Regions from separate parts of the Streptomyces sp. NPDC058619 genome, predicted to be linked through region 1. Evidence: riboswitches for the same ligand, from Rfam matches in the RefSeq annotation. Region 1 holds a riboswitch; the other holds the start of a gene.
The links. Region 1 has a riboswitch for thiamine pyrophosphate ahead of thiO (glycine oxidase ThiO). Riboswitches for the same ligand answer to the same signal wherever they lie in the genome.
Positions count from the first base shown of each region.

Region 2: it holds a riboswitch for thiamine pyrophosphate, as region 1 does, so the genes downstream of both, ACFWTC_RS08565 (thiamine ABC transporter substrate binding subunit) here and thiO (glycine oxidase ThiO) in region 1, are expected to answer to the same signal.

Region 1 is NZ_JBHXQN010000002.1:353,884-358,502, reverse strand. Features, by position in the region: gene pknB (Stk1 family PASTA domain-containing Ser/Thr kinase) at 1-504, opposite strand, end outside; gene ACFWTC_RS03805 (thiazole synthase) at 710-1,504, opposite strand; gene thiS (sulfur carrier protein ThiS) at 1,510-1,710, opposite strand; gene thiO (glycine oxidase ThiO) at 1,707-2,885, opposite strand; TPP riboswitch at 2,883-2,995, opposite strand; gene ACFWTC_RS03790 (NAD(P)/FAD-dependent oxidoreductase) at 3,077-4,297, shown strand; gene ACFWTC_RS03785 (Rv2175c family DNA-binding protein) at 4,369-4,619, shown strand, end outside.
Region 2 is NZ_JBHXQN010000006.1:91,833-96,451, reverse strand. Features, by position in the region: gene ACFWTC_RS08575 (phosphatidate cytidylyltransferase) at 1-271, shown strand, start outside; gene rlmN (23S rRNA (adenine(2503)-C(2))-methyltransferase RlmN) at 347-1,459, shown strand; TPP riboswitch at 1,519-1,627, shown strand; gene ACFWTC_RS08565 (thiamine ABC transporter substrate binding subunit) at 1,712-2,809, shown strand; gene ACFWTC_RS08560 (ABC transporter permease) at 2,905-4,521, shown strand; gene ACFWTC_RS08555 (ABC transporter ATP-binding protein) at 4,521-4,619, shown strand, end outside.

The sequences.
Region 1 (4,619 bases):
GGCGTCGACACTGCGGACCAGGCCGAAGTCGGCGACCTTGACCCGGCCGTCGTCGCCGATCAGGACGTTCTCCGGCTTCATGTCGCGGTGGACGAACCCGGCCCGGTGCGCGGCGCCGAGCGCGGCGAGGACCGGTTCGAAGATGTCGAGCGCGGCCCGCGGCTGGAGGGCGCCGCGCTCGCGCAGCACGTCGCGCAGGGTGCAGCCGGAGACGTACTCCATGGCCAGGTAGACGTACGGCCCGTCCGTGCCCTGGTCGAAGACGGCCACCACGTTCGGGTGCGCGAGGCGCGCCACGGACTTCGCCTCCCGGATGAACCGGTCGACGAAGGCACCGTCCTCGGCGAGCTGCGGATGCATCACCTTCAGGGCGAGGATGCGGTCGAGGCGGGTGTCGACGGCCCGGTAGACCGTGGCCATGCCACCGGCCGCGATGCGCGCGTCGATGCGGTAGCGGCCGTCGAGTACGCGCCCGACGAGAGGGTCATCCAGGGTCGTGTCCACGCGCCGAGTGTACGAGCGGCGCGCGGTTGCCCGGGCCGCCCGGGGCGGCTTGCAGCCCAGCTGTGACGGATCCGACTGCGGTCCGTCGCCGGGTGTGAGCCCACGGCTACGGAGTCGCGCACCGCCGCGGGGCCGGCAGCCACCGGGCGGGCGCGGCACGGCCGCGGGGCCGCGCCGCCCGTACCGGCCGCGACGAGGCGCCCGGTCAGAAGGCCGGGCGCTCCGGGTCGAGGGCGGCGCGGCCCTCCGCGGGGGACGAGGCCTCGGCGAAGCGGCGCTGCGGGATTCGGCCCGCCCGGCGGGCCAGGCGCCCCGCCGACACCGCGTCCCGCATGGCCGCGGCCATCAGCACCGGCTCCTGCGCCCGTGTCACGGCGGAGGCGAGCATCACCGCGGCGCAGCCCAGTTCCATCGCCAGCGCGACGTCGGACGCCGTGCCGGCGCCCGCGTCCAGGATCACCGGGACCCCGGCCCGCTCGGTGATCAGCTCGAAGTTGTGCGGGTTGCGGATGCCCATCCCGGAGCCGATGGGGGAGCCCAGCGGCATGATCGCCGCGCAGCCCGCGTCCTCCAGCTTCCGTGCCAGCACCGGGTCGTCGTTCGTATACGGAAGGACCGTGAAGCCCTCGTCGACCAGGATCTCGGCGGCGTCCAGCAGCTCGATCCCGTCGGGCAGCAGCGTCCGTTCGTCCGCCACCACCTCCAGCTTGATCCAGTCCGTGCCGAGCGCCTCGCGCGCCAGCCGGGCCGTCAGCACGGCCTCGCCCGCCGTGAAGCAGCCCGCCGTGTTCGGCAGCACCGCGATGCCCAGCCCGGCCAGCACCGACAGGACGGAGCCCTGGACGGTCGGGTCGAGGCGGCGCATCGCCACCGTCGTGAGCTCGGTGCCGGACGCGACGAGCGCGCGTTCCAGGACGTCCAGGCTCGGGGCTCCGCCCGTGCCCATGATCAGGCGGGAGGAGAAGGTCCGGCCGCCGAGGGTGAACAGGTCGTCAGCCATGCCGCTCAGCCCCCCTGGACCGCGGTGAGGATCTCGACCCGGTCGCCGTCGCCCACCGGGGTGGCCGTCCACTGCCCGCGCGGGACCACGGTCTCGTTGAGCGCGGCCGCCACCCCGGAGGGGGCGGCCGTCAGGATGGCGACCACCGCGTCGAGGGTGGTGCCGGCCGCGACCTCGCGCGGCTCGCCGTTGACGGAGATGGTCATGCGTACGACTCCTGACGTGCGGCGGAGAACCGGCGGGGGCTGAAGGGGCGCGCGACCGGGGGCAGTTCGCCCGTGGCCAGCAGCTCCGCCATCACGTCGCCGGTGAGGGGGGTCAGCAGCACCCCGTTGCGGTAGTGCCCGGTGGCCAGGTGCAGCCCCGGCAGATCGGTGGGGCCGAGCAGCGGGGCGTTGTCCGGGGAACCGGGCCGCAGCCCCGCGCGGGTCTCGGTGAGCGGCAGCTCGGTGATGCCGGGCACCAGCTCGTGGGCGTCGCGCAGGAGCTCGTAGACCCCGCCGGCGGTGACGGTGGTGTCCCAGCCCAGTTCCTCGCTGGTGGCGCCGATGACCAGCTCGCCGTTCTCGCGCGGCACCAGGTAGACGTGGCTGCCGCGGACGACCGCCCGTACGGTCCGGGACAGGAACGCCCCGTACACCGCGGGCACCGTGAGCCGCAGCACCTGTCCCTTGACGGGCCGCACGGGGGCCGTGACCTCCGCCGGCACGCCCTCCAGCCGGCCGCTGAACGAGCCCGCCGCCAGGACCACCTGGTCGGCGAGGAGCTCCGTGCCGTCGTCGAGCACGGCGCCCGTCGCCCGGTCGGCGCCGACCAGCAGCCGCTCGGCCCGCGCCCGGTGGACGGCCACCCCGGCCCGCTCGCAGGCGGCCAGCAGTGCGGCCGCCAGCCGGCGCGGATCGACCTGGTGGTCGCCGTCCACGCGCAGGCCGCCGCGTACGCCGGGGGCCAGCATCGGCTCCAGGCGGCGGCACTCGCGTCCGGTGAGCCACTGCGACTCCAGGCCGCAGCGGAGCTGCAGGGCGTGCAGCTCGCGCAGGTGGAGCCGGTCGTCGGAGTCGAGCGCGACGGCGAGGGTGCCGCAGGCCCGGTAGCCGATGTCCAGGCCGCCGCTCGCCTCGGCCAGTTCGGCCGCGAACTCCGGATAGCGGGCGGCGGAGGCGAGCCCGAGGCCCAGCAGCGCCTCCTCGCCGTAGTGCAGCTCGGTGACGGGGGCGAGCATGCCCGCCGCGACCTGGGCCGCGCCGCCGCCGGGCGCCGGGTCGGCGAGCACGGTGGCGAGGCCGCGGCGGGCCGCCCGCCAGGCGGTGACGAGTCCGATGACGCCGCCCCCGATGACGAGGACGTCGGATCCCTTCCGGGACGTTCGAGATGAGTGCATGGGCGTCCAGCCCCTCCCTTCGCCGGCATGACCCGGATCAGGTTCGTACGGTCGGAGGCCGCCCAGCCTCCCTCTCAGCCCGGTGCGCCCGGACTCCCGCGATAGGTACGCCTGCCAGACTAACCCCGGGCCGGACGGCGGGTAAGGCGGCACCTGTTCCTGATGGGCCGTCAGAAGATTAGGCTGGCCGCGTGAGCGAGCAGACGGAACAGACACAGAGCGGCGTCGTCATCGTCGGCGCCGGAATGGCCGGCGTGCAGACCGCGGTCGCCCTGCGGGATCAGGGCTTCACCGGCCCCGTGACCCTGCTGGGGGCCGAGCCCCACCAGCCCTACGACCGCCCCCCGCTGTCCAAGGCGGTCCTGCTTGGCAAGGCCGAGGACTCCGCCTTCGACGTCGACTTCGAAGGGCTCGGCATCCGGCTCGCGCTCGGCACCGAGGTCACCGGGCTGCGGGCCGCCGACCGCGAACTGGACACCGGGTCGGGCCCCGTCCCGTACGACACCCTCGTGCTGGCGACCGGCGCCGTCCCGCTGACCCTGCCCGGCACCGAGGGCGTCCCCGGCGTGCACCTGCTGCGCACCCTCGACGACGCCGCCCGCCTGCGGCCCGTCCTGGCCGCCGCCGACCGCGCGGTCGTCGTCGGGGCCGGCTGGATCGGCGCCGAGTTCGCCACCGCCGCCCGCGGGGCCGGCTGCGCGGTGACCGTGGTCGAGGCGGCGGACCGGGTCCTGGCCGGAGCCCTGCCCGCCGAGGTCGCCGCACCGATGGCCCGCTGGTACGAGGAGGCCGGCGCCGAGCTGCTCACCGGCGCCCGCGTCGCCGGGATCGAGGGGGGCCGGGTCCTGCTGGCGGACGGCCGCAGCCTGCCGGCCGGCGCGGTGGTCGTGGGCATCGGCGCCCGCCCGGCCACCGGGTGGCTGGCCGGAAGCGGGGTCGAACTGGGCCCCGACGGCTCGGTCACCGCCGACGCCCACCTGCGCACCTCCCTGCCCGGGGTCTACGCGGTCGGCGACTGCGCCTCCTTCCCCTCCGCGCGCTACGGCACCCGCCTCCTCGTCCACCATTGGGACAACGCCCTCCAGGGCCCCCGGGCCGTCGCGGCGAACGTCCTGGCGGGGGAGCCGGCCCAGGTCTACGACCCGGTCCCGTACTTCTGGTCGGAGCAGTTCGGCCGGTTCGTCCAGTACGCGGGCCACCACGCCGGCGCCGACACCCTGCTCTGGCGCGGCGACCCGGCCGCACCCGCCTGGTCGGTGTGCTGGCTGCGCGACGGCGCCCTGGTGGCCGTCCTGGCCGTGGGCCGCCCGCGCGACCTCGCGCAGGGCCGCAGGCTCATCGAGTCGGGCACCGTGCTCGACCCCGACCGGGTCGCCGATCCGGCCGTCCCGCTGAAGTCGACGGCCCGCTAGCGGGCGGCGCCGGTACCCGTTCGGGGCCGCTCGGGTACCGGCCGCCAGTCCGAGGTGGCAGGCTTGTACCCGTGACCGAGATTGACGCAAAGATCGATGCCCTTGTTCCCGCCTGGCTGTACCTCCCCGACATCGCGGAGAAGCTCGACATCGAGGTGACCCGGGTCCGCCAGATGGTCAAGGAAGGGCAGCTGATCGCCGTGCGCCGGGGCGAGAACCGCTCCCTGCAGGTGCCGGCCCCCTTCATCGACGGCGACAAGGTCGTCAAGGGCCTCGTGGGCCTCCTGACCGTGCTGCGCGACGACCGCTTCTCCGAGGAGGA
Region 2 (4,619 bases), on a different contig from region 1:
GGTGGCCTTCGCGATGGCCGCCGGCGCGCTGTGCATGGAGTTCCTCATCGACGGTGGCGCCTGGTGGCAGGGCCTGCTGCTGGGTCTCGCCGTGGCCGTCAGCGCCACCCTCGGCGACCTGGGCGAGTCGATGATCAAGCGGGACCTGGGCATCAAGGACATGGGCACGCTGCTGCCGGGCCACGGCGGCATCATGGACCGGCTGGACTCCCTGCTGCCGACCGCCCCGGTGGTCTGGCTGCTGCTGGCGGCCTTCGTCGGCACGGGCTGATACCGTCCGGGCGGTTACTCTTGAAGGGCGCGCTGCTTCTGCGGCGCGCCTTTCGTCTTACGAGGAGTACCTGCCATGGCCCGCCCTGTTCCGGGAGAGCTCACCTTCGTCACCCCTCGGGGAGCCAAGAAGCCGCCCCGGCACCTTGCCGACATGACCCCGGCCGAGCGCCGCGAGGCGGTCGCCGCGATCGGTGAGAAGCCGTTCCGGGCCAAGCAGCTCTCCCAGCACTACTTCGCGCGCTACGCGCACGACCCGGCCGAGTGGACGGACATCCCCGCGGGCTCCCGGGAGAAGCTGCAGAAGGAGCTGCTGCCGGACCTGATGAACGTCCTGCGGCACATCTCGTGCGACGACGACACCACCCGCAAGACCCTGTGGAAGCTGCACGACGGCACGCTCGTCGAGTCCGTGCTGATGCGCTACCCGGACCGGGTCACCATGTGCATCTCCTCGCAGGCCGGCTGCGGCATGAACTGCCCGTTCTGCGCCACCGGCCAGGCCGGGCTCGACCGCAACCTGTCCACCGCCGAGATCGTGCACCAGATCGTCGACGGCATGCGCGCCCTGCGCGACGGCGAGGTCCCGGGCGGACCGGCCCGGCTCTCGAACATCGTCTTCATGGGGATGGGCGAGCCGCTGGCCAACTACAACCGCGTCGTCGGCGCCATCCGCCGGCTCACCGACCCGGAGCCCGACGGCCTGGGCCTGTCGCAGCGCGGCATCACCGTCTCCACCGTGGGACTGGTTCCGGCCATGCTGCGCTTCGCCGACGAGGGCTTCAAGTGCCGCCTCGCGGTCTCGCTGCACGCCCCGGACGACGAGCTGCGCGACACCCTGGTCCCCGTGAACACCCGCTGGAACGTCCGCGAGGTGCTCGGCGCGGCCTGGGAGTACGCGGAGAAGTCCGGCCGGCGGATCTCCATCGAGTACGCCCTGATCCGCGACATCAACGACCAGGCCTGGCGCGGTGACCTACTGGGCAAGCTGCTCAAGGGCAAGCGCGTCCACGTCAACCTGATCCCGCTGAACCCGACGCCGGGCTCGAAGTGGACCGCCTCCCGGCCCGAGGACGAGAAGGCCTTCGTGGAGGCCATTGCCCGGCACGGCGTCCCCGTGACCGTACGGGACACCCGCGGCCAGGAGATCGACGGCGCGTGCGGCCAGCTGGCCGCCTCGGAGCGCTAGCCTCCTCTTCTGTTCGATCGTATTCGGCCACGGGGTACCCTGTGGCCGAACCAACTTAATATTTCCGACAGGGGAGCGCCACAGCGCTGAGAGTGCGGTAACCGTCACCGCAGACCCTCTGAACCTCGCCCCGGTCATTCGGGGTAGGAAGTTCGGTCACCACTCAAGCTGTTGCGCCTTGCCCGGCGTCCGCTCCGCAGAGCGCCGGGCAGGGCCGCGTCTTCTCCTGGACATCCCAGGAGGAATTGACCAGTGAGCACCACCAAGAAGATCGCGGGCGCCGCGCTCGCGGCCGCGCTGGGCGTCACCACGCTCAGCGCCTGCGGCGGCGACGCCAAGGACACGTCCGCGGGCGCGAGCGACGCCCCCACGTCCAAGACCGTCACCCTCGTCTCGCACGACTCCTTCAACGTGACCGACGCGGTCCTCAAGGAGTTCGAGCAGGAGAGCGGCTACACCGTCAAGAAGCTGAAGTCCGGAGACGCGGGCGCGGCGCTGAACCAGGAGATCCTCACCAAGGGCTCCCCGCGCGGCGACGTCTTCTTCGGCGTCGACAACACCCTGCTCTCGCGCGCCCTCGACAACGGCATCTTCACCCCGTACGAGGCCAAGGACCTGGGCGAGGTGAAGCCGGAGTACCAGCTCGACAAGGAGCACCGGGTCACGCCGGTCGACTCGGGTGACATCTGCGTCAACTACGACAAGCAGTACTTCGCCGACAAGAAGATCGCCCCGCCGCAGACGCTGGACGACCTGATCAAGCCGGAGTACAAGGACCTGCTGGTCACCGAGAACGCCGCGACCTCCTCGCCCGGCCTCGGCTTCCTCCTCGCCTCCGTCGGCAAGTACGGCGAAGAGGGCTGGAAGGACTACTGGAGCAAGCTCAAGGCCAACGGCGTCGAGGTCGTCGACGGCTGGGAGCAGGCCTACAACGAGCGGTTCTCCGGCTCGGCGGGCGGCAAGAAGGCGAAGGGCGACCGCCCGCTGGTCGTCTCCTACGCCTCCAGCCCGCCGGTCGAGGTGCTGTACGCGGAGCCGCAGCCGGCCGAGGCCCCCACGGGCGTCTCCACCGGCACGTGCTTCCGCCAGATCGAGTTCGCGGGCCTGCTGAAGGGCGCGAAGAACGAGGCGGGCGGCAAAGCGCTCCTGGACTTCCTGATCAGCAAGAAGTTCCAGGAGGACATGCCGCTGCAGATGTTCGTGAACCCTGTGACGAAGGACGCGGCCCTGCCGGAGCTGTTCACGAAGCACGGTGTGGTGGTCGAGAAGCCCGAGGTCGTGGCTCCGCAGACCATCGCCGAGAACCGTGAGCAGTGGGTCAAGACATGGTCCTCGCTCGTCGTGAAGTAGGAACGCCGACGGGCCCGGGGGCGGCGTCGGGGGGCGCCGCGCCGGGTCCCGGTCCCCGCGAGGGCGGGCGGGCCACGGCCGCGCGTCTCGGCCTGATGGCCGTGCCCCTCGCCTTCTTCGGGCTGTTCTTCGCCTACCCCGTCGGCGCGATCGCCGGGCGCGGGCTGAAGACTGACGAGGGCTGGCAGTTCGGCCGGATCGGCGAGGTGCTGGCCCGGCCCGACATCGCCGGCGTGCTGTGGTTCACCACCTGGCAGGCGCTCGCCTCCACGGCGCTCACGCTGCTGATCGCGTTCCCCGGCGCGTACGTCTTCGCGCGCTTCGACTTCCCCGGCAAGCAGCTGCTGCGGGCCGTGGTCACCGTGCCGTTCGTCCTGCCGACCGTGGTCGTCGGGACCGCGTTCCTGGCGCTGGTCGGCCGGGGCGGGCTGCTGGACGAGCTGTGGGGCGTCCGGCTCGACACCACCGTGTGGGCCATCCTGCTGGCCCACGTCTTCTTCAACTACGCCGTGGTCGTACGGACCGTGGGCGGGCTCTGGGCGCAGCTCGACCCCCGCCAGGAGGAGGCCGCCCGGGTGCTGGGCGCCGGACGGTTCGCCGCCTGGCGGCGGGTGACGCTGCCCGCGCTGGCCCCGGCGGTGGCCGCCGCGTCGCTGATCGTGTTCCTGTTCACCTTCACTTCCTTCGGCGTCGTGCAGATCCTGGGCGGGCCCGCGTACTCCACCCTGGAGGTGGAGGTCTACCGGCAGACCGCGCAGCTGCTGGACCTGCCCACCGCCGCCGTGCTGACGATGGTGCAGTTCGCGGCGGTCGGCCTGATCCTCGGCGTCCACGCCCGGACCGTGCGCAAGCGGGAGACCGCCCTGCGGCTCGTCGATCCCGGGCGGACCGCGCACCCGCCGCGCGGCTGGGCGCAGCGCTCCCTGCTGGGCGGGGTGCTGCTGACGGTGGCCCTGCTGATCGTCCTGCCGCTCGGGGTGCTGGTCGAGCGGTCCTTCGACGCCCCCGGCGGGTACGGCCTCGCCTTCTACCGGGCGCTCCAGGACGAGGGGGCCGGGGGCGGGACCTTCCTGGTGCCGCCGCTGGAGGCGATCGGGAACTCCCTGGAGTACGCGCTGGCCGCCACCGCCATCGCCCTGGTCATCGGGGGGCTCGCGGCCGCGGCGCTGACCCGCCGCGCGGGCCGCTTCGTGCGGGGCTTCGACGCGCTGCTGATGCTGCCGCTCGGGGTGTCCGCCGTGACGGTGGGCTTCGGCTTCCTGATCACCCTGGACGAGCCGCCGCTGGACCTGAGGACCTCGTGGATCCTGGTGCCGCTGGCGCAGGCGCTGGTCGGTGTGCCGTTCGTCGTACGGACCATGCTGCCGGTGCTGCGGGCCGTGGACGCGCGGCTGCGGGAGGCCGCCGCCGTGCTCGGGGCGTCCCCGCTGCGGGCCTGGCGGGAGGTGGACCTGCCGCTGGTGCGGCGGGCGCTGCTGATCGCGGCGGGCTTCGCCTTCGCGGTCTCGCTGGGGGAGTTCGGGGCGACCGTGTTCATCGCGCGGCCGGACCAGCCGACGCTTCCGGTGGCCGTGGCGCGGCTGCTGGGGCGGGCCGGCGAGCTCAACTACGGGCAGGCGATGGCCCTGAGCACGATTCTGATGCTGGTGTGCGCGGTGTCCCTGCTGGCGCTGGAGCGACTGCGAACCGACAAGACCTCCGGAGAGTTCTGATGACACTGCTTCAGCTGGACGGGGTGTCGGTCCGCTTCGGCGAGCGCGCGGTAGTGGACTGTGTGGACCTCGCGGTCGCCGAGCACGAGACCGTGTGC